2 regions of the Thermovenabulum gondwanense genome follow, and region 1 is predicted to be linked to the other one. Evidence: riboswitches for the same ligand, from Rfam matches in the RefSeq annotation. Region 1 holds a riboswitch; the other holds the start of a gene.
What was found. Region 1 has a riboswitch for fluoride ahead of ATZ99_RS00575 (dynamin family protein). Riboswitches for the same ligand answer to the same signal wherever they lie in the genome.

Region 1 (22,884 bases):
TTATAATAACAGATGGTCCACCGGGCATAGGATGCCCGGTGATTTCTTCCCTTTCTGGGGCTAATTTAGTATTGATTGTAACTGAACCTACTGCGTCAGGGTTTCATGATTTTGAAAGGTTATTAAATCTGGCAAATAATTTTAATGTAACTATCAAGGTAGTGATTAATAAGTTTGACATAGCGGAAAAAAAGGCTCGAGAAATAGAAAAATACTGTATTAATAAAGGAATTGAGGTTATAGGTAAAATCCCCTTTGACGAAGAAATAATAAAATCGATATCAGAAGGTATTCCACCTGTTCTATATTCATCTGGACTGGCTGTGCAAGCTTTAAAAGGTATAGCATTATCATTATTTAATGATTTTGGAAAATAGCGTCAAGGCCTTCTGCCAATTTTGACTGCAGAAGGCCTATTTTATATTATTAATTATATTTAACATCTACTAAATGCCCATCTTTTACCTTTATATAAACCCTTAAAAAATCGCCACAAGAGGGGTCACCATATTGTCCTATACCATCAGCATCAGTGATTATACCTATATTTCAGGAAAAAGCTTGTTTCGGTAGTAACCTTTTGAAAGGTATATTGCAGCTAACGGATTATGACCCAGCACTCTATCCTTAACCGCTAAGACTGTAACCGGTGCTTCGGAATACTTTATAAAAAGAGAATCATGTCCAACACATAGGCCTAAAATTATGTTTAAATCGGTTTTGGCTTTATTTAAAAAAAAGGCTTGACCAATAGGGTTGCACATTGGCTCATATGTATTCGGATGAACTTTTTCATTTTCTTTTATATTTATTTCTTCCTTAGGAATACTACAGTTTTTGCATATTACCGAATTAACTTCAAATCCGTTGACAGTCAGAATTTCGGCTACTATTTTGGCCTCTTGGCTTAGGCCTATACAGAATGCCATACCCAAATTTTTGAATCCACATTTTTTAGAAAAGTCCATTATTTCTTCTATTCTTGTCAGTTTACAGTAGCCTCCACTTTCAACTAATGCCGAATGGTATGCTAATTTGAAATTTTCTTACATGAAATACTTTTTTAATATTTCATCTTTATCATTTTCGAGGCTTGGACAGTTTTTCGGTGCTTTTGACATATCACCAGTCCTACATGAATGAATAACGCATTGTGCACAAGAGTACATTTTTTCACTCCTTCAATGTTATAGTTAGATTTACAAAAATTGAATTTTTTAAAATTATACAAATTATTATGGTATGTCTATTACAGTTCCTACATTACAAAAGAAAAAGTGTTCCCCAAATTCTTGTGCAAGGCGCATAGAGGCTCATAATCCTGTGCAATGAGAAGCTCCTATGCGATCAATATCAAATTACCGGTAAGACATCAGTTAATTTTTGTGACTTTAGTCATGCTGAAAGGGTGACTTTATGTACTACAATATCTCCACAATTTCTTTTATTATTAATTATGGAAATAAGTTTTTTAAATTGTAAAACAATACCTTTATATTAAACATCAAAATAAATTCTTTTTTAAAATATTAGTGAGGTGTTGAATATGAAAATCGTTAAAGTAGAAGGGCTAACAAAAAGGTTTGGAGACATTATAGCACTTGACAATGTAAACCTTGAAATAGAAGAAGGGGAAATCTACGGACTTTTAGGACCAAACGGTGCAGGAAAAACTACAGCTATAAATATTATCTGCGGTCTTTTGAACGTTGATAAAGGAAGGGTATATGTATTTGAAAAGGAAATAAGACAGGCCGCTGATTATATAAAAAGAAACATAGGAATCGTTCCGCAAGACATTGCAATATACGGGGATTTATCGGCTTATGAAAATGTCCGTTTTTTTGCAAGTTTATACGGATTAAAAGGCAAGGAACTTAAAGAAAGTGTTGAAATGGCGTTGGAATTTGTAGGTCTTATAGATAAAGCTAAGGAAATGCCAAACAGATTTTCGGGAGGTATGAAAAGAAGGCTAAATGTGGCTTGTGCCATCGCCCATAAGCCAAAATTAATAATAATGGATGAGCCGACCGTAGGAATCGACCCGCAATCCAGGAATCACATCCTCGAATCCGTAAAAAAATTAAATAAAATGGGAAGTACAATAATTTACACAAGCCACTATATGGAAGAAGTTGAAGCTATTTGCACGAAAATATCTATAATGGACCATGGAAAAATTATAGCAGAAGGGACAAAAGAGGAACTTATATCTATGGTTACCGATACTAATACAACCTTTATAACAGTAGGTAGTGTTGTAGGTATAGACGAGGAAAAATTAAAAGAAATAACCGGTGTAAAAGCCGTTGAGATAAACGAAAATGTGGTTAAAATAATAAGTTCTCGGGATGTCTGCAATCTCGACAAAATAATACAGTATTTTACATCAAAGGATATTCCTATTAAAAATATAAAAAGCGAAATACCCGATTTAGAGACAGTTTTTCTCACGCTTACAGGTAGAAAGTTAAGAGATTAGAGGTGAACCATATGAGAATCTTAAGTATCATGACTAAAGAGTTTAAAGAGAATTTTGCCAATAAGCAGGTAATGCTCTTAATGATTTTATTCCCAATAGTGATAATTGCCATTTTAGGTTTTGCTTTTTCAAACAACTTTAATACCAATTTCAAGTTTCAGGATATAAAAGTGATTTTTACTGATAAAAGCGGTAATGAAGGTGTGTCTCTGAGTTTTAAAAAATTTATAGAAGAGGGAAGGAAAATCGGGATTGAGTTTAAAGAAGTCGAAAAAATTGACGAAGGCATAAATAATATAAAAAATGGAAAATACTCGGCTTATATTCTTTTAAATAGCGAAGGCATTGTTTTATATAAAAACGAAAGAAATGACCTTGAAGCAAACATAATAGAAAACATGGTTAGCGTCTTTGTGGATAGATATAAAACCATAGATGCAATTGCCAGGGTCAATCCTTTGGGTTTAAAAAATATAACAAATATTGAAAGGGATTTCACTAAAATTGTTTCTCTTGATAGAAAAAAGGCTCTGACCTCCTTTGATTATTATTCTGTAACAATGCTTACTTTAATAATACTTTATGGCTCTATTGGTGGAGTATTTGCAATAGATGATGAGAGGACGAGAAAAACAGGAATGAGAATTTTAGCAAGCCCAACTAAAAAGCACGAGATATTGACAGGAAAACTTTTAGGCACCGCTTTTTCAGTATTTATACAATCCGTTATAATTTTTGCATTCAGTAAATATATCTACGGGGCTTATTGGGGTCACGATATTATTACAGTTTTTTTACTTTTAATATGTGAAATACTGTTTTCAGTAAGTATAGGCATTGGATTGGGATTTATCATAAAAAACGGAAGAGCAGCTCAAGGTTTAGTAAACGCAATAATACCATTTATTGCATTTTTAGGTGGTTCTTATTTTCCCATAAGCAGCATGAACAGTAAACTGCTTATAAAGCTTTCAAATGCTTCTCCAATTACCTGGATAAATACTGCAATATTTAACGTAATATTAAACAATGATTACAAATATGTATTAACCGCTGTTTTAGTAAACTTAATACCTGCTTTATTTTTTATTATTTTGTCTGCTTATTTATTTAAAAAGGAGGCTTTTTAAAAATGGGTAATTTAGCTTTGCTTATTAATAATACATTGAAATTATTTATAAGGAAAAAAAGCAATGTCCTTTTAATGTTAATGACTATAGCAGTGTCTTTAATATTTTTATTTCTCGGTTTTGCAGATAATTCGCAGTTAAAGATAGGAATTGTCAATAAAGATAACAGTGAAATATCAAAAGATTTAATAAAATCACTTCAAAAAACAGATAAATTTAAAATTATTTTTCTTGATGAAAAAGAGATAAATGACAAAGTCTCAAGGGGAAATGTGGACAGCGCCGTAAATATCCCCTACGGTTTCGGAGAAGGTTTAATTAAAAATGATATAGAAAAAATTGAAATTATTTCGATAAAAAGCGAAGATGTCACAATACTTTTAAAAAATTATTTAAATCAAGAAATAGCAAACCTTTCAGGTTTAGCTTTTGCCTCAAAAGGTAATATAGAAACTTTTAAAAAAATGTATGAAGTATACAAAAACTACCCCTTTAATTTAAAAACAGAACTTGTAAAAGATGAAACCAAAAGCATTCTTGCAACCAGGAGAAGCCTTGGTTTTTTCATAATGTTTTTAATGGTCAACACAACAAGTATAGCAAATCTGATATTACAGGAAAAAAGAGATAAAACCTTTTATAGAGTTCTTGCATCCCCTGTTAAACCTAAAACTTATTTGTTGAGTAATTTTTTATTAAACGTTTTTGTGGCCCTTTTGCAAATAGTAATTATTTTATTGCTTTTGGCATTGCTTTTAGGGTTAAATTTTAATAGTTCACTTTTTGAAATATTTTTAGTACTAATCTCTTTTGCAATTGTATCTATTAGCCTTAGTATGATGATAATTTCTTTCTCTCCATCTACAAATTATGCAAGTAATCTCACCACATTAATTGTAACTCCAACATGCATGATTGGCGGCGTTTTTTGGCCGGTAAATATGATGCCCAAACTGCTCCAGAAATTGTCAGATTTTATGCCGCAAAAATGGGCAATTGATGCTATAGATAAACTTCAAACCGGAAGTGGATTTGGTGATATATATATAAATATAGCGACGCTTTTAGCTTTTGCAGGGGTATTTATGCTCATTGCTATATATAAAATAAATAGAAGCGAAAAAATGAGTGATTTTGTATAATATAAGTAGTTAAAACTACAAAATATTCTGTTGGAGATATTGATATGGAAAATTGGCTTATATTAAGTGAGTTTTTTACTATTTTGTATCTTATAATAAAAATTTTCATCAACAAATTGGAATATCCCGCATCCTTCGTGTTTTTTATTCTTTTCTTCATTTGTATAAATATTTTGTACTACATAGTAGGAAATAAAGTCGTAAAAAGCTTTTTATTGTTATTTTCAATGGCTATTTTAATAGTAAGTTATGTTTACGTAAACGGACTATTTATATTGCTTTTGCCTTTTAATTTATACGAGTTTGCTAATGTAAATTTTGGCTCGCCCTTTTATGGGGCTGCTTTTATACTATTAGTAACAATATTTTTGGATAAATCCATCCTTCCCGAATATATTTTAGTTTCGTTTATGGGGTATGTAATCTACAATATTTCTGTTTTTTCTTATAATAAAATGGAAAGGTTAAAAAATCAAAATGATGAACTTAGAAAAAATTATACTCCCTTTTCGACAAGATTCATAAAAATAATGAATATGAAAAACAGTTAAAATTCACTGCACAGCTTGAAGAGAGAAACAAAATTTCTCAGAAAATACATGACAATTTAGGCCATGTTATATCAGGGAGTTTGATGCAGTTAGAAGCTGCAAAAATCTTAATAGATGAGAATAGCGAACATGCTAAAAAATTAATACAAAATACCATTGATGTTTTAAGAGATGGGTATGGGAGCATAAGAATTGCTTTAAATACCATGAAACCGACGACAGGACAAATGGGAATAAATAGAATAAAGCTTATGGTAGATGAATTTAGCGCAAATTCCAATATAGATGTAAGTTTTATTTACAGCGGTCCTATTGATAAAATTACGTATTTTAATTGGAATGTTATTTTTGAAAATATAAAAGAGGCTTTGACAAATGTATTAAAACATTCAAAAGCAACAAAAGTGATGGTAAGCATAAATGTGCTCAATAAGTTCATTAAAACAGAAGTAAAAGATAATGGTATAGGAGCTCCTGTAATTAAAAAAGATCTTGGATTGGCGGGGATTGAGGAAAGAAGCGAAAGCATAGGTGGAAAAGTTATAATAGACGGGTCAAACGGTTTTTCCGTAATAGTATTGTTGCCATTAGAAGGTGAAAAAAATGGTTATTAAACTTTTGATAGCAGATGATGACCCTTTAATAAGAGAAAGTCTTAAAATAATTTTCAGTATGGATGATGATTTTGAAGTTGTGTTCTGCGCAGAAGATGGGTTAAAGGCAGTTGAATACGCAGCCCAAAATCCTGTAGATGTAGCTTTATTAGATGTAAGAATGCCAGTATTAAATGGTGTTGAAGCAACTAAGGAAATATGCAGTAAATCGGATATAAAAATATTAATTCTCACGACCTTCGATGACGATGAATACATATTTGACGCAATAAAATATGGAGCAAAAGGGTATCTACTTAAAAATAATCCGCCTGATAAAATAAAAAATGCAATAAAAATGGTATATGAAGGTAACTCTGTTTTGCAGGATGTGGTATTTGAGAAAATAAAAGAGGGACTTCAAGTAAAGAAGCAAAAAGATAAAACCAATGAAATTGACTTATCTATTTTTTCAAAAAGAGAAAGAGAGATAATTGAGCTTATTTCTATGGGTTTATCGAATAAAGAAATTGCAGAAAGATTATTTATTTCCGAAGGTACGGTTAAAAATTATATCACATCTATTTTGGATAAAACAGGTTTTAAGCACAGGATTCAAATTGCTTTACTTTTCTTAAAAATCAAGGGAACTAATCGGTGGTGATTGTAAATTTTCATTCATTTTGTAAATTTTAAAGATTGCTTCCTTGGTATTGCTAGAAAAGTATTTTATTTAATGTTGAGGTAAAAACTTTTTGAGTTACTTAAAACTTAGAGAGATAGAGTAAGTAGCTGTAGAAAAAGTGATTATATATGAAAATTAAGAGAAGTCCTGTTAACGGACTTCTCTCTTATCTTGTAAAATAATAAATTTTAAGTATAACTTTCTTTAAATTTTGGCTTTTATAATCACTTAATCTTTTATTTTCTTCAGCAGTAAAATTATTGTACTTCCAATTATTCCGCCAAGAAAAGCTGTAAAAAGTTGCGGTAAAGTAAAGGTTTGAACCACCAGAGCAGGCACTTTAATGCTTAGACTTTTAAGAATATATTTTACTGAAATTAAAAACCATAAGTATTTAACTACTGATGCCAATGATATTCCAAATATTATATTTTTTTGAGAGGAAAAAATCCATGCATAGAGAGCATTGCCTATCATAATAAAAGGAATCATAGGTGGAAATTTTAAAATACCCACAAAAAAAGCAATTACAGGAGTCAAAAGACCAATAGAAATTCCAGAATACATTCCAACTGTGCCTGCGGCGATTATTAACATTGCATTTACAAGGGAACCCGTTATTAGTTGGGGCATTTTAAAAGATTGAACGATTAAGGTTAAAGCCAGTAAAAGGGCAGTTCTTATTAAAGATTTTGTTTCAAATTTCATAATACCTTCTCCCTTCGTTTCGGAATACATCCTCACGTAAGGAGGATAATTGTACTATTATGTTACAATAGATAACCAAAAATTACAATAAATAATAATTTTTTATAGATTTAAGAAATTCAAAGCGACTATACCTGCTAAAAGAATTGCAATACAGTCCTTTCAAACCATATAACTATTTTTAGCACCTTTTTTAATAGAAATTAATATTTTATGTATTAGACAAATATATCGAGTAAAACTGAGGAGGGGAAGGAAATGACAACCGAGGAACTCATAAAAAAGATGCGAGAACTGGTTGATGAAATAGATCTTGATAAAGAACCTGAAGAAGTAGAAAAAAGTTTGGAAGAAATGCTGAGTTGTTTTAAATCCCATAAATGCAGTGCTTCTATTTTTTGTCATTTAATTGCTACTATATTTTTGAATAAAAAATGCGGACTTAAAGAGATTAAGAAAGAAATAAGGGATATAGAAAAGAAGTTAGACGATCCTTGTAACGGGCTTGCTGAAATAAAGGAAGAAATAAAGGATATTGAGGAAAAACTTGATAATCCTGACTTTGGCCTTGAGGAAATAAAAGAAGAAATAAAGGAAATTGAAGAAAAGTTGGATAAATTAGTGCCTCCGGGAGCAGGAAACATATTAACTACCGGCCCAGTTGTAGCTGATAATGGAGTGAACAGTATATTAGCTAAGGTGATGAACAATACTGATAATACCGTAACCGTTACCGTTAAACTATTTGATATTGGCACATGTCCTGATCCTAAAGAACTTTTACAATCTTTCGAACTTGAGATTGAAAGTAAATGTGCTAAGACGGTAGTATTGCAAAAGCCAACAACCGAATGGGAAGTAGTATATGAAGGAGTGGTCCCAGGAGTATATGTTTTCACCGCAGGCAGGAAAAATGCTGAAAATGCACCTATTTCAGCCAGTGAATTGGTAGAAACAAATCTCTTCAGGCACAGCGAACATGTAGTAAGTATTGACCCATAAAATTAATAGAATAAAACCCGGATGAAAAAACTTCATCCGGGTTTTGACTATTATAAAGGAAGCTTTCTTCCCAATCCCAGGTTTAAAGCCCTGTTCAAAATTTCTCTTCCCAAAACCACATCTTCTACCGCCATACCTATATTACTGTTTACGATAAGTTCATCCATGTTATTTATTATCAATTTCAAGAAGTTTTTTTAAATCTTCCAGTGTTGTTACTGGACTTTTGCAGGAGCCGTTTTTGCAAACATAAGCGGCTGTATTACCGTCTATTGGTTGGTAGTTTTCGTAAGAGGGAATAATATCTTTTATATCATCGGCATAAGCCCATACGGTGAAGGGCAAAAAATTTGACATGAGGTATGCTGAAAATATTTTTGGGTTATTTCCGGATATCACAACTTCTATTCCCTTTAGGTTATGAAGAAATGCATATAGGAAAAAAGTATAAGAAACAGGATTTTTCTTAATTTTGCCTCCAAAAACTTTAAACTGCTTGTCGGCTATTTCTTCAATTTTAGAGTCGTGTAGCAATCTCGATAGCCGGATGAGGGAATATGCCGCTACGGAATTTCCCGATGGAACCGCACCGTCGTAAACTTCTTTTGTGCGAACGGGTAAATGCTCTATATCATTACCGGTAAGAAAAAACCCTCCTTCTTCATTGTCGTAAAATAGTTCTATAGTTTCGTCCAATAAAGATTTTGCTTTTATAATATATGTTTTATCTAAGGTATATTCGTAAGCTTCTATTAATGACCATATAAGATAGATATAATCATCAAAGGTGGCTTTACCTCTCATAAGGCCATCTTTGTAGCCCACATGAAGGCGACCGTCCGTATCAAAAACATAATCAAGTATAAACTTCAATGCTGTCTCGGCTTCTTTTTTGTAGATATCGCTTTTTGTAATTCCATATGCTTTCAATAAAGCACATATCATAAGGCTGTTATTAGAAACTAAAATTTTTTCATCTCTGAAAGGTTTTATCCTTTTTTCCCTGTATTCAAAAAGCTTTCTTCTTGTATCTTCATTCATTTTGCAGGACAAATCTTTCCCTATCAAATTGGGTATGTTCTTTCCTTCAAAATTTCCTTTTTCTGTTATGTTATAATTTGCGATAAATTCATCGGCGTTTTCCCTTAGAATATTCTTTATTTCCTGCAAATCCCAGGTGTAAAATTTTCCTTCTTCACCTTCCGAATCGGCATCCTCGGCGGTATAAAACCCTCCTTCGGGATTTTTTAGGTTTCTCAGAACATAATCTATAATTTCAACACAAAAAGTCTTAAAAAATTCATCCTTTGTAATTTTGAAGGTCTCGGCACAAACATAAGCAATCAAAGCATTATCGTATAACATCTTTTCAAAATGAGGCACAAGCCATATCTTATCGGTGGAATACCTGCATAAACCGAAACCGATATGGTCGTAAATTCCTCCTTTATACATATTTATCAACGTATTTTTTACCATTTCGAGTGCCATGGGGTCTTTTTTGTAATCGTAGTACCCAAGGAGGAAAAGTAGGGTTGAAGCCATTGGGAATTTTGGAGCTCCGAAAAAGCCGCCGTATTTTTGATCGTAGGAGGATGAAAGAACATCATAAGCCTCTTCTATTACCTCAGGGCTAAGATCTCCGGCATTTTTTCGAGAAAAGTCATTTATTGAGGATACGTGTTCTTTACCTATCAATATTAATCTTTCTTTTTCTTTTTGCCAGAGTTCATTTATCTTTAAAAGAACCGTTTTCAAACCGGGCCTGCCGAATAAATCTTCTTTTGGCAAATAAGTTGCTGCAAATACGGGGTATTTCGTTGGGGTCATGATGATGGTCAAAGGCCAGCCTCCGCTACCGGTAAATGTTTGACATACTGTCATGTAAAAATTGTCTACATCGGGATGTTCTTCTCTATCGACTTTTATTGATATGTAATATTTGTTTAGCAAATCCCCGACCTCTTCATCTTCGAAGCTTTCTCTCTCCATAACGTGGCACCAGTGGCAGGTGGAATAACCGATGCTTAAAAATATTAATTTATCTTCAGCAAGTGCTTTTTCAAAGGCTTCCTCTCCCCACGGGTACCAGTCTACAGGATTATATGCATGTTGAAGAAGGTAGGGAGATTTCTCATTTATCAACCTGTTAGCCTTTTTGCTGTTAATATTCATAGCCATTACCTCCGAACAAAATTTGTACTTATTATTACACTTAAAAGGGAAATTAATTAAAAAAAACTCTAGGGAAATACTCAAAGGAATTTTAAGGAAAATTTATATGGAAACACCCAAACTATTAAAGATTAAAAGGCATATACAGCTAAATGGAAATAAAAATAATTGAGGACTGCATTACAGAACAAAAAATGGGCTTGATATTATTTGAAAGAAAAATTTTTTTGTTTATAATTAAATTAATAACAAATTTATTATTTTTTAGGGGAAGTACCATTGCGCCGATTTGATACACACAAGAAACAGAAGGTTTTAAAGACCTCCTGCGGGGAGGTCTTTTTAGCATGCAATTTTTCGGAGGTTTGTATCAAATGAATAGTCGTAATTATTTTTATATCTTTTACGAATAATCCAGCTTTTAGCGTTTTATTCATTGCTCTTATCGGAACGTGCCATGCATTATCCCGGCCCATATTTCTGGATATACAAAATAAATCTATAATCACAGAAAGTAGAGCTACTCTTTTATCAATTTATTCTATGATAATTAATGTTATATGTGCGGTTATAAACCTGTTAGTAGGAAAGGCTGCGGATATTTCCATAGAAGCGGTTTTTACTACATGTGGTATTGCTGCGGCTTTAGCGTTTATTTTAATCTATGTCTATTTTTATCTTCCTGTCAAGAAGGTTTAACTTTTAGCGAAAAGGGAAAACAAACAGCATATATTAAAGAAAAAAAGAATAAATAAGCAGGCCATGAGCGCCTGCTTATTTATTCTTTAACCGTATTTTTTAAAGTACCAATTTTATCAATTACTACTTCAACAATATCTCCCGGTTTTATCGGTCCTACACCGGAAGGAGTTCCGGTCAGGATTACATCGCCCGGAAAAAGTGTCATTATAGAAGAAATAAAAGCAACTATGTATGGAATTTTGAAAATAAGGTTTGAAGTATTCGAGTTTTGTTTTATTTCACCGTTTAATAAAAGCTTTATAGAAAGATTGCTTGGGTCTAAATCTGTTTCTATCCAGGGACCTAACGGGCAGAACGTATTAAAGGATTTACTGCGGGTCCATTGAACATCTTTTTTCTGAAGGTCTCTTGCGGTTACATCATTAGCACAGGTATATCCGAATATGTATTCGAAAGCTTTTTCTTCTTTTACGTTATAAGCTTCTTTGCCGATGACAATTGCCAGTTCTGCTTCGTAATCTACTCGCTTAGTTGACCTGGGAATTATAATTTCTTCTTCAGGACCTATTACTGTGGTAGGAGGCTTAATAAAAATTATTGGTTCTTCGGGAACCTCGAGTTTAAATTCCCGGGCATGATCGGCATAATTAAGTCCTAAACAAACTATTTTAGAAGGCTCAGCCGGAGCTAATAATTTTACTTCTTTTAAGGGAATGGACTCACCATTAAACTTTGTTTCAATAAAAGGCAGGGTTGACATAGGTTTAATATTTTCACCCTCCAGTAATCCCCAATGGATGTGCCCTTTATGAGAAAATCTACAAAAACGCATTTATATTACCCCCAAAAACTTATTTTTAATTAATTATATCATTCAAAGTATTGAAATACCCTGATCTAAAACACTCCGGGCAATTTCTTTTGCATCTTCTAAAGAATGGTCTTTGAAATTACCGCATTGTATTTCATTTGCCGCTGGTACCTCTTTTGATTCCAATACTTTTTTTAACGAGTTCTCTACCGCTTTTTTAATTTCTTTTAGAGGTGTCACATTAAATTTTATCAGGTAAAATCCCGTCCTGCATCCCATTGGTGAAATATCAATAACCTTATCCAATTCATCCCTTAAAAATCCGGCCAGGAGATGCTCTAAAGTATGTATTCCACCGGTTGATATACTTTTGCTATTGGGTGTGATAAATCTAATATCATATTTTGCTATAATATCCCCTTTTTCTCCTTCCTCAACAGCTGCTAACCGGACATAGGGTGCTTTTACTTTTGTATGATCCAGTTCAAAGCTTTCTACCCTTGCCATAATTAACCTCCTTTTGAAGAAAAACGTTTAAATCCAATATTTCTTCAAAAACTATAAAATTCCTGCTTTTAATTGGCTAATTACGATTTCTTGAAATTCTTTAGATTCCAAATTAAGACCCCCTTGAACATCACAATAATTATTTCCACCATTTGATAATAATAATTTCTACATTTTAATTTTATTTTCATTTATAAATAAAATTAAATATTATATTATTATTTTTTTTAATGATAATAGATTATTTGCTATGGTAGTATACTTAAAATTGTATGATAAAATAAATGTAGTTATAAAAAAATTAATAAATATGAAAAAATAAGGAGGCTTAACATGAAATATGAAATAATTGGTGAGATATTACCTGCGGTGATTTTGACCTTGTCAGAGGGGGAGAGTGTATTTACTCAATCAGGGGGAATGGCCTGGATGACCGACGGTTTTGAAATGAAGACAAATATGGAAGGTGGCCTTTTCGGGGGAATAATGAGAAAACTTTCCGGAGAGACCTTATTTATGACTTCTTATACCTGCAAAAGAGAAAACGCAGAAATAGCTTTTGCTTCTTCATTTCCGGGAAAGATCATCCCTTTAGAATTAAAAGCAGGAGAATCGATAATATGTCAGAAAAAGGCCTTTTTATGCGGAGAAAGAAGCGTAAAATTAGAAATATTTTTCAGGAAAAAACTCGGAGCAGGTCTTTTCGGTGGTGAAGGTTTTATTCTTGAAAAAATCACCGGGCCTGGAATTTGCTTTATAGAATTAGATGGAGAAGCTGTGAATTACAACCTTGGACATAATGATGTTTTGAAAGTGGATACCGGACATGTAGCAATGTTTGAACCCTCCGTTGACTTTGATGTAGAAATTGTAAAAGGTTTTGCAAATATTCTTTTTGGTGGAGAAGGTTTGTTTTTATCCACATTGAGAGGCCCTGGCAAAGTATGGCTTCAGACGATGCCCATAGAAAATCTTGCATCAAGGATAATACCATATATTCCAGAAAGAAAAGGTGATTAAAAACAATACACCGCTTTAGGTGGTTTTTACACTATAAGCGGTCAATACTTTGCAGAAATCTTTTAGTAGGAGGGTATTGAATATGAGTAAAAAATTTATGACTAAATTAACTCATAAAGGAGAAAAAGCGCCTTCTTCAATTTCCTATCCCAAGGTTCCTCCAATTTATCTAAGTTCGGTTTTTTGTTTTGACAGCGTGGAGGAACTGGATTTGGTTTACGAAAAGGCTGAACCGGGTTACGTTTATTCGCGTATGAGCAACCCTACCCATCATTGTACGGAAGAAATACTTGCTGCGCTGGATGAAGGGGATGATGCCATCGTTTATTCCTCGGGCATGGCTGCTATTACGATGTCAATATTAGCTTTTGTGAAAGCAGGCGACCATATTATTTCTAGCAATGTCTTATATGGAGGAACGTGGGAATTTTTAAATAGTGAATTGAAAAAATTTAATATTGAGGTAAGCTTTGTAGATTTTTATAGAGATGATATAGAAAAATATTTTAAACCAAATACAAAAATAATATATATGGAAACAATTTCAAACCCCCTGATGGAGGTATACGATATTAAGAAAATAGCGAAGGTTGCCCATGACCATAAGGCTTTACTCATAGTAGATAATACTTTTGCCACTCCGGTGATATGTCAACCCTTAAGGCTTGGAGCCGATGTGGCGGTTTACAGTGTTACCAAATATTTGGCCGGCCATAGCGATATCTTAGGAGGAGCTGTTGTGGCTGACAAAGATAAAATAGAAAAAATAAAACACACAGGACAAATTTACGGGCCAACCATGAGCCCCTTTGACAGCTGGCTTTTGATGAGGAGCTTGAGAACCTTAGAGTTAAGAGTGGTGAGGCATAGTGAAAATGCTCTAAAATTAGCAGAATACTTGGAAAACCATCAAAAGGTAAAAAAGGTTTATTACCCCGGACTTGTATCCTCACCTCATAAAAAAACAGCGGATGAAATATTTAACAATGGATTATATGGTGGAATGTTAAGCGTAGATCTTTATGGCGGAGAAAAGGCTGCTTGTAATCTGATAAAGAATATGAAAAATATAAAACTTGTTCCCAGCCTTGCCGGTGTGTCTACTACCCTTTCTTACCCCGCTAAAACATCCCATAGATCGATGAGCAGGGAGGAAAGAGAAAAAGCGGGAATATCCGATGGACTTTTACGGGTTTCTGTAGGTTTAGAGGATATTGAGGATATTATAACCGAGTTTGACGCGGCATTACATATAATCTGATAAATTCTAACAGTTGAAATAATTAATAAAAAAATATATAATATTAGTTGCATAATTTCTATAAAAATAAAATCCAAGGTGATGGAGCTCACCGAAAACCGCCTTTTAGGCTAATAGCTCCTACGTATCGAAAGATATGTAGGAGCTATACTATTTCTAAGGGGTGAAAATTATGGTTATAGAAGTTGATTCAGCAAGAGAAAGGTTGATCGAATACCTTGAGGAAATAAAAAAGATTATCGGGGAAGGAGAAAATTTTTCATTAGAAATTGTAGATTATGAATTGGACAAACTTTTAAAAAATGAATTCAATTTGGCGGTTTTAGGTCAGTTTAAACGGGGTAAATCTACTTTTATTAATGCTTTACTGGGGGAAAAATTAGTTCCCACAGCAGTGGTGCCCCTTACCTCAATAGTTACTATTATTAAATACGGCTCAAAGGTAAAAACGACGGTATATTTTTTGGACGGTTCAGAAAAAGAAATTGATATTGATGAGCTGGAATATTACGCTACTGAAAGAGGAAATCCGGGAAATGAGAAAAAAGTAAAGGAAATTATTATAGAACATCCTTCGGAATTCCTTAAAAAAGGTATTTCCCTTATAGATACACCCGGCATCGGATCCGTCTACCAGCATAATACCGATGTTACCTATGAGTTTTTACCCAAATTAGACGCAGCCATATTTCTTTTTACTATAGACTCTCCCGTTGCGAAGAACGAATATGAATTTTTAAAAGACGTTCGGGATCATGCAGTTAAAATATTTTTTGTCCTTAACAAAATAGATTACGCAGAAGAAAAAGATGTGGAGGAAGCACTTAATTTTACCGCAGAAGTTTTGAAAGAAAAATTGGGTGATGAGAAAATAAAGATTTTTCCAATTTCGGCCAGGATGGCATTGGAGGCTAAAGAAACTGGTGATGAAGAAAAATTAAAGTTCAGTGGAATGACTGAATTGGTTCGCGAATTGGAAAAATTTATCAATGAGGAAAAGGGAAGTGCTCTTCTGTTATCAAGTTGTAACACAAGTCTTCGTTATTTATCCAAAATAAAGTTTGATATAAACCTGAAGATGGAAGCTGCTAAGACGCCGATAGAGGAACTGGAGAGAAATATTGATATACTTAAGAAAAAAATGGAAGAAATTGAGAAGGATAAAAAGGACATGCTTTTCATCTTTGAAGGGGAGAGTAAAGAACTTCTTGCTCGTTTTAATGCCGAGTATGAAAAATTTAAAAATTCACAATACCCGGGTTTGGAAAAGGCTTTAGAGGTTTACTTTACAAACAGCAATGCTTTACCCTTGAAAGAGCTTATAGAAAAGAGTAGGGAATATATAAGCGAAAAAACCCTTGAGGTAATAGATTCATGGAAGGAAGGGGAACTCAAGCACTTAGCATATGCATCGGGGAATATCACGAAAAGGCTTGCTCAAAAAGTGGAGAAAATAATTTCCGAACTGCAGGAATTGACCTCCAGTATGTTTCATATAAAGTATGAAAGCTTTGCATTAATTGAGGGTTTTAAAGAGGCTGGATATTTTTACTATAACATGGAACCGGAAAAGACCTTTTTATTACCGACTCCTTTATCAATTGCTCCGTTTCTTCCGGGTTTTGTTGCCCGCAGGATAGCCCTGAATAATTTAAAGGAGTGGTTAAAACAGCAATTTGACAGGCAATGCGGGAGGGTAAGGTACGATATTGCTCAAAGGATGGAAAAAACTTTTAAGGAGTATTATAATTATCTGGAAGAAAAGATCACAGAGACCGCTGAGGGCATTATGGATACTGTAGAAAAAGCCCTTGAACTTAAAAAGAGCGGTGAGCAAAATGTAAAAAGCTTGATTATAGAATTAGAAAAACTTTTAATTAGTATTGGTGAGATAGAAAATGGTATAAGAAAAATAAAAAAACAAATTGAAGGAGCTGTATAAATTGGAAGCGGGTTTTGAGGAAAAAATCAAAGATATATTAAATTATATCGGAAAAGTTGTAGTAGGGAAAACTCATGTGGTAGAACTTATATTAACCGCGCTTTTGGCGGACGGGCACGTGCTATTGGAGGATGTGCCCGGGGTTGGAAAGACTTTAATGGCTAAGGCAATTGCCCGGTCACTGGATTTAGAATTCAAGAGAATACAATTCACTCCTGACATGCTGCCTCAGGATGTGCTGGGCGTTAATATTTACAATCAAAAAACAGGGGATTTTTTATTTAACGAGGGACCAATTATCACAAATATTCTTTTGGCTGATGAAATAAACCGGGCAACGCCAAGAACTCAATCAAGCCTTCTGGAAGCTATGGAAGAAAGGCAATTTACAGTTGACGGAGTAACAAGAAGGTTGAAAGCCCCCTTTTTGGTGATTGCCACTCAAAACCCCGTTGAAATGGAAGGGACTTTTCCTCTGCCCGAAGCTCAATTAGATAGGTTTTTAATGAAAATTGACATAGGTTATCCTCAACTGGAAGAAGAAAGATTAATACTGCGCCGCTTTGGAAAGGGAAATCCCTTGGAGGAAGTAAAACCCGTTTTAACCGGGAAGGAACTACTCGAGATGAGGGAAAGGCTGAAAAAAGTCAATTTCGATGAAAGTTTAGAAAACTACATGCTCACTATCGTCAGAGAAACCCGAAAACACCCTGCGGTTAAACTGGGAGCAAGCCCCCGGGCTTCTCTGCTTTTTTATAGATGTGTTAAGGCTTTTGCAGCTATAAAGGGCCGGGATTACGTTATACCGGATGACATTAAATATCTGGCAAAACCCGTTTTGAACCATAGATTAATATTAAACTATGAAAGTGTAATAAAAAACTATAAACCTGAAGATGTCTTGGACGACATTATAAAGAATACACCGGTTCCCGTAGAATGAATTATTTTAAGAAGGGAATGTTATGGAAGCTTTATTTTTTATAAGTGCGGTAATTTCTATAGTTGCTATATCTTATGCGTGGAGTAAATTGAGTGTAAAAGGGCTGGAATTAAACCATGGTTTTGAAAGAGATAGAATATTCTTAGGAGAAACTATAAATTATGTACAGGAATTAACCAATAAGAAGATGTTACCATTACCCTGGATAAAAGTGGAAACTGAGGTACCCGGGACTGTAGATTTTTATAAAGGAACCCTTTTGGCCCATAATAAGCCGGGCAAGAAAATTTTAAGCGGTGTTTATTCCCTTTTATGGTATCAGAAGATTAGGAGAAGATATCCCGTATCCCCACAAAATCGCGGGATTTTTTTCTTTGGTCCCGTTACTTTAAATACCGGAGATTTACTTGGTATTTACCAAAATGAGATGAAAATTTACAAAAATGCTGAGTTGATAGTGTACCCCCGAATTGTAGATGTACTTGTAACCGAAGGGAATCCAGATATTTCCCTCTCTGGAGCGGGAGGCAAAAAAAAGATCTTTCCGGACCCCTTTTTATTCGGCGGCAAAAGGAATTATTTTCCTGGAGATTCCTTAAAAGATATTGATTGGAAATCCTCAGCAAAGTATGACAGGCTTTTGGTGAAGGTATATGATTCAAGTTACAAAAAAAGGATTTGTTTTATACTTGATGTAAATACATTTGAAAATGCCTGGGAGGGAATTAATCCGGATCTGTCGGAATTTCTTGTAGTTCTTACTGCTTCGATTGCAAAGAAAGCCATTGATTCAGGATATGAAGTGATGCTTGCCAGCAACGGAAGAATTATATCCCGTGATAATGATACCGATATATTTACTTTAATACCTTATGGCACGGGTGCATTACATTTAAAGGTGGTTTTAGATGCTCTGGCACGTCTTGATTCTTACAGTATTTATAAGATAGATGAGGTATTCGACAGGGTTTTCCATACATTAAAAAAGGGAAGCAAAGTGGTATTTATAACGGCAAATTGGGGTAAGAGTGGGAAAAAAATAGTAGAATTCCTGGAAAAAATGAGTTTTGATGTGGAATTGATTCTGGTGGGGAAAATCAATAAGGATTGCAAAGGGCCCAAAGGAGTTAAAACTTATCACGCTTTTGGGGAGGAAAAATGGCGTGAAATTTCTTTTATCGAACTGGTTTAAGGGGATAAAAGTATTACTTTTGCTGATAATTCATTATATATTTTTGCTTATTATAAATTTTAGTTTTGGAAAAATATTTTTAAAAGAACCTTTTTCGGCTTATGAAATATTGTTCTGGTTTACAGCGGGGATTTTATCTAAGTTTTTTTATTACAGGTTGAAAAATTTCAAAATAATTTTACTGCTTTTGGTATTAATATTGATGTTTTTTAAATACCATAATGTTTTTAATTATTTGAGCTTTGCATTTTTATGCTTTATTTTTGGACTTTGGCCGGATAGCAGGGAGCTTGAGCATTATGAACTGATACAAAAACTTAAAAAGTTTACACCAATTATTGTTATATGTCTTCTTTTTTATAAAAATGTTGGGAAAACCAGCGAAGTGCTTTTATTAGCTTTTGGTTTCATAATAGTTTCCCTTATAGCTCTTTCTTTATACCAATTAGAGTATTTCTCCTTGCAAGTTTCTAAGGGAAGATGGCTGTTTACCACTTTAATTTTTTCTTTAATAGTTGGAATTATTTTTGTTGTCTTAATGGAGCTAATAAAGCCTTATGAATTTTTAGCATTTATTGATTTTATTAAGACCACATATTTTTCGTTTGTAGAGCTCATTTTTAAGATCTTAGAACCTATTTTCAAGCCATTGGATAAGGTTATAGCATTTTTATTGTACTTTATTTCAAGATACGCAAAAATAAAAAAACAGGAAATTTTACCCGGAGAACCAGGCGTAAGTATTATGCCTGGCAGTCATGAAGAATACGTTGTGCCTTATACGGTTGAAATTATCTTTAAAGTTTTTGGCTTAACTATCCTTTTGGTAGTATTTAGTGGAATAATCTTTTTATCTTTGAAAAAGCATATTGGAAATTTTACCGAAAATGATTTTGTTGATGAGAAAGAATCGATTTACACCCCCGCATTGTTTAAAAACAGCGTAAACGAGCTTTCCTGTAAAATAAAAAGCATCTTAAGATCCCGGATTAAACCTTTGATATACGGAGACTTCCCTGCAGCTAAGATCAGGAAAATGTATGCTCAAATTCTGAGGGCAGCGGAAAAAAAGGGGTATTTCAGAAAAACCTACGAAACACCCCTTGAATTTAAAGCTCAACTTAAAAAAGCCTTTGAAGATGATGAGAATATAATAGAATATATAACGAATCTTTACCAGAAGGCGAGGTATTTCCCCGAATCGGTTCTGGATACCGAAGTGGAAGAAATGAAAAAAATAACTAAAACTTTGATGCAGAGTAAATTTGATTAGTTTCACTTTAATATTGGGATTCTGCTTCCTCCCCGTGCATCAACCGGGAGGATTTTTTCTATTAATCCTCTTCTGTGTCCTATAAGGAAACTTGTCATGTTTGCAGAGGAACACGCATGGTTGGGTATAACTTCTATTTTATCGCCCACTTTTAAGTTTGTATTGCCGCTTATTCTTATTTTTCCTACCTCCTCAGACAGGCTTTCAACGGTCAGTTCAGGATGTCCTTTTACTATGCCGTAACCTGCTGTTAAAAAAACTCCATGAGCACCCTTATCTAAACCGAAACACTTGCTTCCTGCATCAATTATAAAAAGGTCATCCTTTGGGCGGGATACTATTGTGGCAATTACGGTAAGGGCGCACCTTTCCTCGGGAACGATTCCCAAGGCAACCTGAATAGCATCGTAAAATACGTAATTACCCGGTCGTAATACATTGATTTTGTCGTCTTTTGCGACATAAAAAGCCGTGGGAGTGCTTCCGGTGGCTATAATTTCTACGATAAAACCTTCCTTTTCTAAAAGGTTTGAGGCCAAGCGCAAAGCGTTTACTTCTTCTTCAGCGACCGCCTTGACTTCTAAAGAATTTGTTTTAGCATATACATGTCCCGGATGGGTGGCAATTCCCTTGAATTTAAGGTGATGAAATTCTCTCAGCGTTTTTGCAAGTTCTGGAGCTTTTTCAGGAATTACTCCAAAACGGTGTAAGCCCGAGTCGATTATTATTAGATAATCCAGGTAAAGACCTTCCTTTTCGCAAATTTTATCTACCTTAGATGCGGCCTCTTTGGTGTCAAAACTAAGAATTATATGAGCTTTTTTAGCAAGGGTTATTACTCTTTCTATATTTTCTTTTGATGCAACCGGATATGCCAGCATAATTTCTTTAAAACCGTGCTCTACCAATTTTTCGGCTTCATCAATTGTACCGACCAAAAAGCCCTTTGCACCTAAGTCCGCCTGCATTTTTGCAATTTCAATGCTTTTGTGGGTCTTTACCATAGGCCACAGTTGTTTTTTGTTTTCTCTACATAAATCCGCCATTCCTCTTAGATTATTTTCTAATTTATCTAAATCGACGAGAAAAGCAGGTGTTGGCAGATCAAAGATTTCGGTCATAAAAACCCTCCTTAAAAATAAAAAATTCAGTTTATATAAAATAATTTTATCATAACCGTTTTGTAACATCCATTTTCTTAATAATTAAAAAAAGATATTTGTAATTTTAATAGATCGAGTATTTTAAGAAAAATAATATTATCACTAATATTTTGATTATATATAATATAAGTGATAAATATGAAGATTCAGGAGGGTAAATAATGTCCTGCATTGTTATGACAGAAAAAAATAAATGCAGGCAGTGTTATTCCTGCGTTCGTAATTGTCCTGTCAAGGCGGTTAGGGTAAAAGAGGGTCAAGCAGAGGTACTTGTGGAGCGCTGTATTTCATGCGGGAATTGTGTTAAGGTGTGCTCGCAAAACGCTAAGGTTATAGAAAGCGGGATTGAAGAAACTTTTAGGATACTTAACGAAAAAAAGTTTAAGGTTGCCGTAATCGCCCCCAGTTTTTCTGCTGCGTTTAAAATTGACGAAGTCGGTAGGATTATAGGGGGACTTAAGGCATTGGGTTTTGATGAAGTATGGGAGGTAGCTGTTGGTGCTGAACTTGTTGGAAAGGCTTACGAAGAATTATTAAAAATGTCGCCTTTATTTCCTATAATAAGTACCCCATGTCCTGCAATAGTCAATTTGATTGAAAAACATTTTCCAAATCTTATTCCCAATTTGGCACCTTTGGTCTCTCCTATGATAGCAATTGGAAGGTTAGTAAAATGTTTACATCCCGGTGCATATGTGATATTTATAGGTCCTTGCATTGCGAAAAAGGATGAGGCTAAGGAAGTATACGGAGTAGATGTGGTTTTAACCTTCAGCGAGATGAAAGACCTTTTTAATTTGAAAAATATTGTGATAAATTCTCAAGAAGTGTGCAGTTTTGATGGTCCGCTGCCAGATGCCGTTTTCAGAGGATTTCCGGTAAGCGGCGGGCTTTTACAATCTTTGAAAGGGCGGGTAGCATTTTCACGAAAATTTATTACTGCCGATGGCAGGGATGCAATAAAATGCCTTGAAAGCATCGATAAAGGGGAATTTAAACCAAATTTCGTTGATATTCTTATGTGCCGCGGTTGTGTGGATGGTCCGTATTTTAAACATGATAATTTTTATACCGGTGGTGAAAGGGTTGAAAAATTTGCTTTTTCCGGAATAGTGGGTGATGATAAAAGGTTAAAGCTTGATGCTTTTAAAGATATTATTAATAATTTAGATCTTACCCGCAGTTTTAAAAATAAAAGTGTAAAAATGAACGTACCGACAGAAGATGAAATAAAAAGAATACTTATACATACAAATAAGTTTAATAAAGGAGATGAATTAAACTGCGGTGCATGCGGATATGACACCTGCAGGGAAAAAGCAGTGGCTGTATACAATGGTATTGCTGAGATAGAGATGTGCTTGCCTTATCTTTTGACAAAAGAAATTCAGGAAAAAAATCGTATTGATGAGTTAAACAGGGAAATGTCCGCGATAATAGAGTCGTCTTACGATGGAGTCCTGGTTACTGATGGACAGGGTAAAATATTAAGGCTTAATGCGGCCTTTACCAAATTTTTAGGTGTTTCCCGTGAAGATGTGATAGGAAAAAACACTGAGGAGTTGGAAAAAAATCGAGTAATATACCCTTCCATTACTAAAC
Region 2 (10,788 bases), on a different contig from region 1:
GATTTTCCATATTTGTCAATAGGAATTAAAAATTTTTGTAGTTAGATTAATTGTAAAATTAAATGCGACACCAAAAAGTAGTTGAACCATAGCATGAAATCCGATATGATGTTGGTTGGCAAAAAGCTTCTTGTTTAAAATTAACATCGTGTTAATTTGTCTGTTCCGAATATCCTGTTATATAAATCTTCACCGAAACTCGTTTGCAGTGGTTCCCCTTCAATTATTTTAAAAGTTCGTTTTCCATCATTTTGTCTTTCCGCCCGCAAAAAAATAACATTTTTCATCTTTTTTTCACAAAAACTATGGGCAAATTCATATAAATGCGTGACGAAGAAAATTTTAATTCCTTTTTCTAATAATGCGCAGATTATTTGCCTTGCAATCTCCGAACCTTCTCTTTCGTTTGTCGCGGCAAAGGATTCATTAAACAGCACTATGGAATTTGGAGTTATATGTTCAACAATGTCTCTCATTCTGCTGAGTTCTTCATCAAGCTTGCCGCTTTTCATAGTAGCATCTTCTTTCCGTTTGTAGTGTGTGAAAAGGCCATCGCAGATATTAGCACAGAAATACTCAGCCGGTACAAACATACCGCATTGCATCATCAATTGAGCCAAACCTATGCTTCTTAAAAATGTTGATTTGCCGCCCTGATTTGCACCAGTGATTATCACAAGGTCTTTATTGTCGGCATTCAAATCATTGTCCACAATTTTTTGTTTCATCGTTAATGCAAGACTAACATCATATAACCCTTTAAAAGAAGACTTACGCTCATAAGAAGCTACAGGCAGGGGAAAACAGACCGGTTCCCCTATTTGGGAAAGTTGTTCGTATAAATTTAAACAACCTATATAAAAGGCCAACTCGGTCCGCAATACGTTAAAAAAACCAAGAATATGATCGTTTGATTGAGCAAGCGCATTGGCAACAAGGTTGATCCCTCTCTCTTTTAATTCAGACAAGGCCCTGGCGCCGCTTTCATCACGGCTGTGAATTTGAAAAGAGTAAATGGGTGTTTTTGGGATAAAAAACCTTTCTATCCAACTTTGTTTTTTGGTTTTAGGTTTACGAAGCGTGTAATTGATACCCTTATTGCCTTTCCCTAATTCAGCGCTGATCAAAATTCCTTCATCAAATTTCAGTTCCTTTAGGTGATTCTGAACGCTATCGAAAAATTCGTCATCAAGTTCTTCTTTGAGCATTGTAAAAAATGCTGTAAAGCCCTCAGACTCAAATTTATCCGCATGTTCATCAGCGATAGTTTTTAGTTTTTTGAGCATTTCCATAAACATCTGTAATACTTCTATCGATCTATCCAGTATGTATTCGGGATATTTGCTAAAAATGCCAAAATAATGTTTTTTCTCTCTTTCAATTGATTCCACCGCAATATTGTAAATATTTCTGACAATAAAAGAATTTTTAAAACAATCCCTAAGAATATCTTGTCGATAAAGTATTGTATCCAGACTACTATTTAAGCCAGACAAAACAGCTTTCTTTGCCACTTCAAATAAGAATTTGTCACCAAGTGCCATGGCGTTGAACAATGTGTTTAGTTCTAAGTCTTGTATCAATATTTGCTCATTCCAGGGTAATTTTTGCTGAAAATCAAAATTATGATCCTTATACATGAGATAAACCTTCATGATTTTATACGCTCCTTTATATGATCATATGTGAGCCGGTACTTTTCAGCGATGGATATTGCATATGAAAGTCCATCCGGAGGCTTCCTTAAAATTTTATATGTTCTGAGTGCCGGGTTTTCTGGCACTACCGTACCGACCATGCTTACGATTTTCTCGCTAATAAAAGCCAATTCATATACGAATGTTACCCAGACGCAAATCAAATCCTTATGGATTATTTTTTCCATTATTTTTTTGCTCAGGAAAATAGCGTCTTTTAATGTGGTAGAAGTAAAAATTTCGTTAATTATGATAATGCTGTTTGATGTGGCCTGATTTAAAATGTGGTAAATTCTTATCAGTTCATCTTCCAGTTTGCCCCTGAGATCTTTTATATTTTCTTCCCTTTCAAAATGTGTAAAAAGCCTGTCGAATAAAAAAAGTTGCGCTTCTCTGCCGGGAACGGCACACCCTAAACTTGCAAGATAATGTAATTGGCCGAAAGTGCGGGCAAAGGTCGTTTTACCGCCCTGGTTAGGTCCAGTTACCACAAATATTCGTTCTTTGCCTTTTAAGTAAAAATCATTACAGACGATGGTTGAGTTTTCATTGATGAGTTTATAAGCCAGAGCCAGATCAAATCCTTCGTAACTACAAACTTCCTTGATTTTATCGGAAATTTGCGGATAGCAAAATTTAAGTCCTGCTCGTTTAAAATTATCAGTATACTCTAAATAGGCGATATAAAATTGTATTTCCCTATCAAATACGGCTATAGTTTCATCCATAAAATTAGTGTTTCTCGCACAAAATTTATCAAGACTTAAAAAAATATCCGGATATAATTTAGCTACCAAATTAAGTATTTCCGCTTCCACATGGTTCATTTCCGGATAGTCAGAAAATTCAACTCTATAATCTTTTACAGCCCCCTGTTTGAATCTCTCGAATGTTTTCTCCACTTCCGCACTGTTATCAATTTCAGATTCATATTTACGAACCTTGATACAGTTACCTTTGATGATCAGGCAATACTTTACCGTGGCCAAATCGTCTTTAAGCCTTTTCGTTTCCTCCAGAAGTAACTTAAAACGATCGGAATTGGTATAGTTTGTCAAATATTCGCGGAAGGCTAAAAAACCGTCGGATTTTAAATCTATAAGGCTCAAGTCATGGGCTAAGCAATTAACGGCATCGCAATAAATTTCTACAGCATCTAAAAACCATCGTTCCTTCTGGTATTTATAGTAAAGTTTTCCTACCCGTGCAAGATGTTCTCGCATTATACGCATTTTTTGGGCAAATGATTTTACATTTTCAAACAGAATTTTATTTTCAAGATCCCGCATTATATCCTGACGATACTTGATTGCACCGATATCGTTCAAAGGAGTGTAAAAAAACGGTTTTAAATTATATTCCTCCCTGCCGGCCGTGATTGCGTCTACAATCTGGTCAAGGTTTAAATCCGCAAAAAAGTCAGGCGCTTCAAGTGTTTCTTTTTTTGTACTGTCTTCAGTTCTTTTAAATAGTATGCTGTGGAAAGTCATAGAAGAACCACCTCCATGCCATGACGCGGATGCATTTTCTGGCTTAAAAAAAGTTTGCGCAATAATTTAAAAAAATATAAAATGGCTCCTACTATATCCGTGATATAGCAGGAGCCATCAGCATACTGCTTTTATGGTGAGCTCCATCACCATACTTTTAATTATATTGCATTTTATTATTATTATACAGAAAAAAAATAAAATATCAATATAAAATAAAAGTTTTTAAATTTGACAAATCCACAAATACATGTTTAAATTTTATTATAATAGTAAAAATATAATATAGCCAGCGATGGAGCTCGCTTATGTGCCGGAAGGCTAATAGCTCCTACCAAAACTGATTTTGGTAGGAGCTACAATTTTTGGGGGAGGGTTTTGTAATGATAAAATTAAGAGCAGGAATTGTCTTGATAGAAAATGAGAAGATACTTCTTATACATCACAATTTATCAATACGTATGTATAAACCACATTATAAAAATTCCAATGTAATTAAAGACTACTGGGTGTTCCCTGGAGGAGAAGTTTTACATGGAGAGACATTAGAAGCTTGTGCTAAACGTGAAACTCTTGAAGAAACTGGTATAGTCGTAGAAATAGGCCCATTATTATTTTTTGGTGAAACCATTTGGCCTGACGGAAATCGACATATAGTTAATTTCTTTTTTGCGGCAAAAAGAATAAACGGAGAGGTAATAAAACCAAAACAGCCTTTACCTGATGAAAAATTTGATATGCCTTCCTTCGTTCCTTTGTCAAAAATAAATGAAATCACTTTATTGCCAGATATAAAAACATACATCAAGCGTATATATGAAGGAGAAAAATTTCGGAGAGTCTATTTAAAAAACATGTGGAAAGATATTTCTACATGATATTTAATACTTCTATATAAAAGGTGATATTATGAATAAAAGAAAAAAGGAATTGTTTTAAATTATATATGTTGCCAAATATTCTTTCTATATATAAAATAAATCGGTTTTGTATTTTGTATTCGGAATTTAAATGATTTGTAAGGTTTAAGATTGATATAATTATACAGGAATATGTGAAAGGAGGAACATTATGAATAAAGATTCAATTATTAAAGAAGTTAGAGAAAAGGCTGAAGGATATTTTCAAAGAGGAGAGTTTTTCTGCTCGGAAGCGGTAGTGCATACAATTAATGAGCTCCTGGAGTGGCCATACCCGGAAGAGGTGGTGAAAATGGCATCCGGATTCCCCATAGGTATTGGTAAATCCGGCTGTCTTTGCGGAGCTGTAAGCGGCGGAGTGATGGCCCTTGGAATGGCTTATGGAAGGGTTTATAAAGAACCAATGCCTGAAAAAATGTTCCCTGCAGCTTCCGCCCTTCACGATTATATAAAAAATCTTTACGGCAGCACCTGCTGCAGGGTGCTTATAAGAAATTATGAATTCACAAGCCCTGAAAGGAAATCTCATTGCGTAAAAATCACCGGCGAGGTAGCGGCATGGATTGCCTCAAAATTCCTTGAAGACCCGGAAATCTCTAATAAAATAGCATGCAAAAATTCTTAAAGTTTATACCGGAGGTTACACCATGAAGGAGCTAATAAAGAAAGTTCCCATTCCCATTTCTGGATTAATGCTGGCATTAGCTTCACTGGGAAATTTTCTTTCTTCCTATGGAACTATTTATAAAACTTTGCTGGGGACAATTTCTTTTTTAATTTTATTTCTATTAATTATCAAAATCCTTTTAATTCCACAAGAAATACTGAAAGATCTGGAAAATCCTCTTGTAGCCGGAATAGCCCCCACATTTTTTATGGGGATTATGATATTGTCAACATATGTAAAACCTTATTACCCTGAAATAGCTTTAATCCTATGGAGCCTTGCACTGGTGGGGCATATATCGTATATCCTTTTCTTTACGAAAAGATTTATTTTTTATTTTGATATCAAAAAGACTTTTCCAAGCTTTTTCGTAGTATACGTTGGTATAGCAGCGGCCGCTATACCTGCCCCATCCTACGGGATGAACATCATGGGAAGATATATTTTCTGGGTCGCTTTTGTTTCTTATCTTGTACTTTTGCCCGTCCTTTTGTACAGGGTTTATAGATACCCCAACTTACCAGAACCTGCGATTCCATCAATTACAATTTTCACCGCACCTGCAAACCTCTGTATTGCCGGATATATGAGCTCTTTTGATATAAAAAATATGAACTTCCTAATATTTCTTTTTGTTCTATCATCCATATTCTTTATCGGAGTCCTGTTTTATCTTCCCCGGATGCTTAGAATAAAATTTTATCCCAGTTTTTCCTGCTTTACATTTCCTTTTGTTATTACCGCAATCGCAGCAAAGAATTTCTACGGGTATTTAATTAAAAAAGGATTTACCCTGACCTTCTTGAGTATCTATGTCAATCTTCTTACTCTTTTGGCAGTAATTATGGTGGTTTTTGTGCTATTTAAATATATAATATTCCTCTTTTCATCGCCCAAAGAAACTATTGCAATAAAAAATTAAATTTAAAAACCGGCGGATGATCGTCATTATTTCTCCGCCGGTTTTTTTATTAAAGCTTTAATGTCCTATTATCACCGGTCATGGAACAGAATGTAACTTCTCCATCCTCTACGTAAAAAAGCTCAAAAAGATTGTCATCCGCTGAATACATAGTTTTCAAGTATGGAGCAATTTCCAAAGCCTTTTCTTTTATCTCCCGGGTAGAATTAAAAACAGCCTTCCCCCTCAGCCTTATCCATCTTCCTTCCTTATCAGCAGTGCATATTTCAAAATAAGGTTTTTCCTTTAACTGTTTATATACGTTTTTTTGGTTATTTGTGCAAAAATAAAGTTTTCCCTCATGTTCCATTACAAAGCCGAAGGGTCTTACCCTGGGTTTATCGCCTTCCACCGTAGCTATATAAAAGGTTGGATTTTCTTTTAAAAACTCCAATACTTCTTTAATTTCACTGCTCATATCCACATCTCCTTTACTAATTTTATATCTGCTGATATTATTAAATAAAAACAAATGATTTAGCTCCTGTATTTGTCATGGCTTTTCCTTAAAACCGTAATAAAACCTTCCAGGATTTTATGGCTCACTTTAAAACCTTTACATCCAATTTATCACCCCTGACTATGGTTTTTAAAATTTTTTTCAGTTATAATTATATATGTTGCTCTAATTTTCACAAGTATGCAGCATTTTCTTACTTAGTATGAAAAAACTGAGTATTTGGAGTGTGCTTGAAATGGAAGAAAAAAATACGTATAACAACAATTACGATAATAGCCCGTTGGCTTATGCATTGAATCTCATAGGCGGCAAATGGAAACTTCCCGTAATATGGGCTTTAAGCAAAAACGGAACTATGAGATATAATGAATTGAAAAGAAATATAAACGTTATTACCAACATGATGCTAACCCAGGTGCTAAGGGAACTGGAAAACGACGGTATAATCAATAGAAAACAGTATATGGAAATCCCGCCGCGGGTAGAATACTCCTTAACTGAAAACGGTAAAGAACTCATACCCGCTCTAAAAGCCTTAGCCCACTGGGGAAGCAATATGAAAAAATTTAATGGGGAAGGGATGTAAATGTACATTATTAATTCAATTAATCCAAATGAACAATTAATTGGGAATGTTAATCCAAAACCATTTTTAAAATGGGCAGGAGGAAAAAGTCAATTAATAAAAGAGTTATATAAAAGATTACCAATAACAATCATTAAAACTGGATTAATAGAAAGTTATGTAGAACCTTTCGTTGGTGGTGGTGCCTTTTTCTTTTTTTTAAAAAAGAATTTTAAAATTAATAAGTCTTATTTATTTGATATTAACAGAGAATTGATTGTATGTTATAAAGTAATTCAAAATAACATAAATGAGTTGATTTACTTTTTAAGTAATCTTGAAACAGAATATCTTAATTACTCTGAAGATAAAAGAAAAGAATTCTATTATAAAATAAGAGAAAATTACAACTTACAAAGAAAAGAATTTAATTATTCAAATTATAATTCAGACTGGATAGTTAGAGCAACATACATGATATTTTTAAATAAAACATGTTTTAATGGTTTATTTAGATTAAATAAAGCAGGAGAATTTAACGTCCCCTTTGGGAAATATAAAAAACCCACCATTTGCGATGCAGATAATTTAATAGAAGTATATAAAGCTTTAGCAGATACTGAAATCATCTGTTCGGATTTTGAAGAAAGCAAAAATTATATACAAAAAAATACACTGGTTTACCTTGATCCCCCTTACCGTCCGTTAAATAACACTTCTAATTTTACAAACTACAGCGAGGACGGTTTTGATGACAATGATCAAAAACGATTGGCAAAATTTTTTAAAGAAATGGACAAAAAGGGGGCTTATTTAATACTCAGCAATTCTGACCCCAAAAATGAAAATATTAACGACAATTTCTTTGATGAATTGTATGCCGGATTTATAATCGAAAGGGTAAAAGCAAAAAGGTATATTAACAGTGATGGAAATAAACGGGGAGAAATAAATGAATTAATTATAAGAAATTACGAAAGGTGATATGAATGAATAAGTTATATTTAGATTTTTTAAATTTGAATGATCAAGAAAGCGTTATAGAAAAATTTCATGAAACAATTATAGATACAAACAGAAGCTATGATTTTTTTACTGATTGGAGTAAAATAAAAAAGCATATCAATAAATTTAAAATAGAACTAAATATTTTTAATAGCTTAATTTGGAGCAAAGAATTTGAAAAGGATTTAAAAAAAATTCTTAAAGATTATCCTCAAGTAATACCCGTAATACCGTTATTGTTAGCAATAAGAGAAAAAAATCTTAAAATAATTAAAGATTTAAATAGTGGTGATTTTTGTATTGTAAATTATGATTTTAATGCCAGAACCCTTTCAGATAAAGAAATTGAAGATTTGGTAGAATTTTTTAATAAAACTGGGCTAAAAAAATTTTTTCTTGAGATGGGGGCAAAAAGTATCCAGGATTATGCAATCGGGGTAGAAGTAGGTTTAGATACTCACGCAAGAAAAAATAGAAGTGGAAGAGCTATGGAAATATTATTAAAACCTATAATTGAAAATATTTCAAATAAATTAGGATATAAACCTTTGTTCCAAAAAAAATTTGGATATTTGGAGGATAAATATAAAATAAGAGTTAACCCTTCAATAAAAAACAGAAAAGCCGATTTTATATTAATCAAAAATAACAAAATTATCAATATTGAAGTTAATTTTTTTTCGGGAACCGGCTCAAAACCTCAAGAAATTGTTGATTCTTATATAGAAAGGCAAAATGAATTAAAAGAAAATGGATTCAAGTTTATCTGGATTACTGATGGTGAAGGATGGAAAGGACAGAAAAATCAGATACATAAAGGATTTGATAAAATAGATTATCTCTTAAACATTCATTTTGTACGACTTGGCTTATTGGAGGAAATAATATGCAGGATTTAGAATTTAAAAAAGAAATTACCACCGTTTGGTCTTTTCCTGAAAGAGGAAAATGGGTTACACACAACGGAAGTTATAGAGGAAATTTCGCTCCGCAAATTCCAAGAAACATAATTTTAAGATATTCTAATGAAGGAGATATCATACTTGACCCTATGGTTGGTAGCGGTACGACTTTAATCGAAACAAAATTATTAAAAAGAAAAGGTATTGGTTATGATATTAATCCGCAAAGTGTAGAACTAACAAGAATTAATTTATTATTTGAATATGAAAATACCTATGAACAGATAGTAAAAGTAGGAGATGTAAGAAATTTGAATGAAATAGATGATAATAGTATTGACTTAATAATAACTCATCCTCCGTACTTAAATATAATAAAATATTCAAAAGGAAATATCGAAGGAGATTTATCAAATATAGCAGATGTTAAAGAATTTTGCAATGAATTGGAAAAGGGGGTAATTGAATTATATAGAGTACTAAAAGACGATAAATTTTGCGCAATATTAATTGGAGATACCAGAAAGAATGGACATTACGTCCCTCTTTCATACTTTGTTATGAGACTTTTTTTAAATCAAGGATTCGTTTTAAAAGAAGATATTATAAAAGTTCAGCATAATTGTAAATCAACTCCATATTGGGAAAAACAAGTAGAAAAATATAAATTTTATTTAATAATGCATGAACATTTATTTATCTTCAGAAAACCTAAAAAAACAGAAAAATTAGCGAGAATAAAATATAGCTCCCGTTTATTTTAGAATTTCAGTCCTGAAAAATGTAATTGCTTTTCCTCCGATTAATATTCTATCGTTTAAAACTTTCAGCTTTAATTTTCCTCCTCTTTTAGAGGCCTGATATGCTATTAAATTGTCTTTATTGAGTTTTTCCTTCCAGTAAGGACCTAAACAGCAATGAGCAGACCCGGTGACGGGATCCTCATTTATGCCTACAGCCGGTGCGAAAAACCTGGAAACAAAATCGTATTCAGGATTTGATGATGCACTGGTTACAATAATTCCTCTTGCATTTACTTTTTTTAAAATCTCAAAATCGGGTTTTAAATTTTTCACGCTTTCCTCATTTTCTACTTCAATTAAATAATCCATTCGGTTTTTCCCTGTAAAAATTACAGGAACTTTTAGAGCTTTTTTTAATTCTTCGGTTAATTCTGCGGCTTCTGCCGGTTCTAATGGAAAATCAAGGATAATGTAATCCTTATCTTTGAAGGCTTTTAGTACTCCACTTTTCGTGTAAAAAACAGCTTCCTCATTATTTTCTAAAAACCCTTCTTCCCATAATATGTGAGCGCTGGCAAGGGTAGCATGTCCGCAAAGGTCAACTTCACTTTCAGGAGTAAACCACCTTAAATCATACCCTCTTTCTTTTTTTAGCAGAAAAGCCGTTTCAGAAAGGTTCATTTCCATAGCTATTTTTTGCATTAAATCCCGGTCAATTTGCTTTTCTAAAAGGCATACTCCTGCCGGGTTACCTTCAAATAAATTTTCCGCAAAGGCATCCACCTGAAATAATTTCATAATTTTCTCCTCCTTTTTATTTAGCCATACATTTACATATAGAAAAAACCGCTACTTTCTGTTAATATTATAAATATGTGGTTTTTAAAATTCAAAATATGGAGCGTGAATATAAATGAGAAATTTGTCCCTTAAAAAAGCAGCGATTATTTTTATAATTGCTACCCTGATAATAGGTCTAATTGCCGGCTGCAGCGAAAAGAAAAGCGAAGCAGTGGCAAAGGTAAACGGAGAAGTTATAAGCAAGGATGAACTATACGATCTAATGGTAAAAACCATTGGCGAAGAAGCCTTAGATTATTTAATTTCTCAAAAAATTATTGATTTGGAAGCCAAAAAACAAAACATCGCTGTTACCGATGAAGATATTAATAAAGAACTGGAAAAAATATACGAAGCCTATGGCGGTGAAACCGCTTTTAAACAAAACTTAGCAATGGGTGGTTATTCCTTCGAAGAGTATAAAAAGAATTTGGCCATGAGTATAAAGACTAAAAAGCTTATTGCTCCCAGAATCAGTATCACCGAAGAAGAAATGAAATCCTATTTTAATGAGCATAAAGATGAATTTGCTCAAAAG

Region 2: another riboswitch for fluoride. It lies ahead of ATZ99_RS07730 (MutS-related protein); the one in region 1 lies ahead of ATZ99_RS00575 (dynamin family protein).

What each region holds. Positions count from the first base shown of each region.
Region 1 covers NZ_LOHZ01000015.1:40,292-63,175, forward strand. The annotation lists gene ATZ99_RS00500 (ATP-binding protein) at 1-377, shown strand, start outside; gene ATZ99_RS12265 (iron-sulfur cluster assembly scaffold protein) at 427-546, opposite strand; partial or broken gene ATZ99_RS00505 (DUF1847 domain-containing protein) at 543-1,169, opposite strand; gene ATZ99_RS00510 (ABC transporter ATP-binding protein) at 1,547-2,482, shown strand; gene ATZ99_RS00515 (ABC transporter permease) at 2,494-3,612, shown strand; gene ATZ99_RS00520 (ABC transporter permease) at 3,615-4,754, shown strand; gene ATZ99_RS00525 (hypothetical protein) at 4,799-5,305, shown strand; gene ATZ99_RS00530 (sensor histidine kinase) at 5,338-5,919, shown strand; gene ATZ99_RS00535 (response regulator transcription factor) at 5,909-6,562, shown strand; gene ATZ99_RS00540 (ECF transporter S component) at 6,812-7,291, opposite strand; gene ATZ99_RS00545 (hypothetical protein) at 7,550-8,293, shown strand; gene ATZ99_RS11750 (hypothetical protein) at 8,344-8,481, opposite strand; gene ATZ99_RS00550 (thioredoxin domain-containing protein) at 8,462-10,468, opposite strand; gene ATZ99_RS00555 (fumarylacetoacetate hydrolase family protein) at 11,247-12,002, opposite strand; gene ATZ99_RS00560 (S-ribosylhomocysteine lyase) at 12,045-12,488, opposite strand; gene ATZ99_RS00565 (TIGR00266 family protein) at 12,822-13,508, shown strand; gene ATZ99_RS00570 (trans-sulfuration enzyme family protein) at 13,591-14,769, shown strand; fluoride riboswitch at 14,838-14,899, shown strand; gene ATZ99_RS00575 (dynamin family protein) at 14,942-16,711, shown strand; gene ATZ99_RS00580 (AAA family ATPase) at 16,713-17,654, shown strand; gene ATZ99_RS00585 (DUF58 domain-containing protein) at 17,677-18,846, shown strand; gene ATZ99_RS00590 (DUF4129 domain-containing protein) at 18,818-20,119, shown strand; gene ATZ99_RS00595 (alanine racemase) at 20,122-21,240, opposite strand; gene ATZ99_RS00600 (sigma 54-interacting transcriptional regulator) at 21,444-22,884, shown strand, end outside.
Region 2 covers NZ_LOHZ01000033.1:33,254-44,041, reverse strand. The annotation lists gene ATZ99_RS07735 (MutS-related protein) at 141-1,655, opposite strand; gene ATZ99_RS07730 (MutS-related protein) at 1,652-3,187, opposite strand; fluoride riboswitch at 3,289-3,347, opposite strand; gene ATZ99_RS07725 (NUDIX domain-containing protein) at 3,571-4,065, shown strand; gene ATZ99_RS07720 (C-GCAxxG-C-C family protein) at 4,259-4,732, shown strand; gene ATZ99_RS07715 (TDT family transporter) at 4,755-5,696, shown strand; gene ATZ99_RS07710 (pyridoxamine 5'-phosphate oxidase family protein) at 5,746-6,141, opposite strand; gene ATZ99_RS07705 (winged helix-turn-helix transcriptional regulator) at 6,431-6,781, shown strand; gene ATZ99_RS07700 (DNA adenine methylase) at 6,782-7,744, shown strand; gene ATZ99_RS07695 (type II restriction endonuclease) at 7,750-8,664, shown strand; gene ATZ99_RS07690 (TRM11 family SAM-dependent methyltransferase) at 8,652-9,431, shown strand; gene ATZ99_RS07685 (PhzF family phenazine biosynthesis protein) at 9,423-10,208, opposite strand; gene ATZ99_RS07680 (foldase protein PrsA) at 10,324-10,788, shown strand, end outside.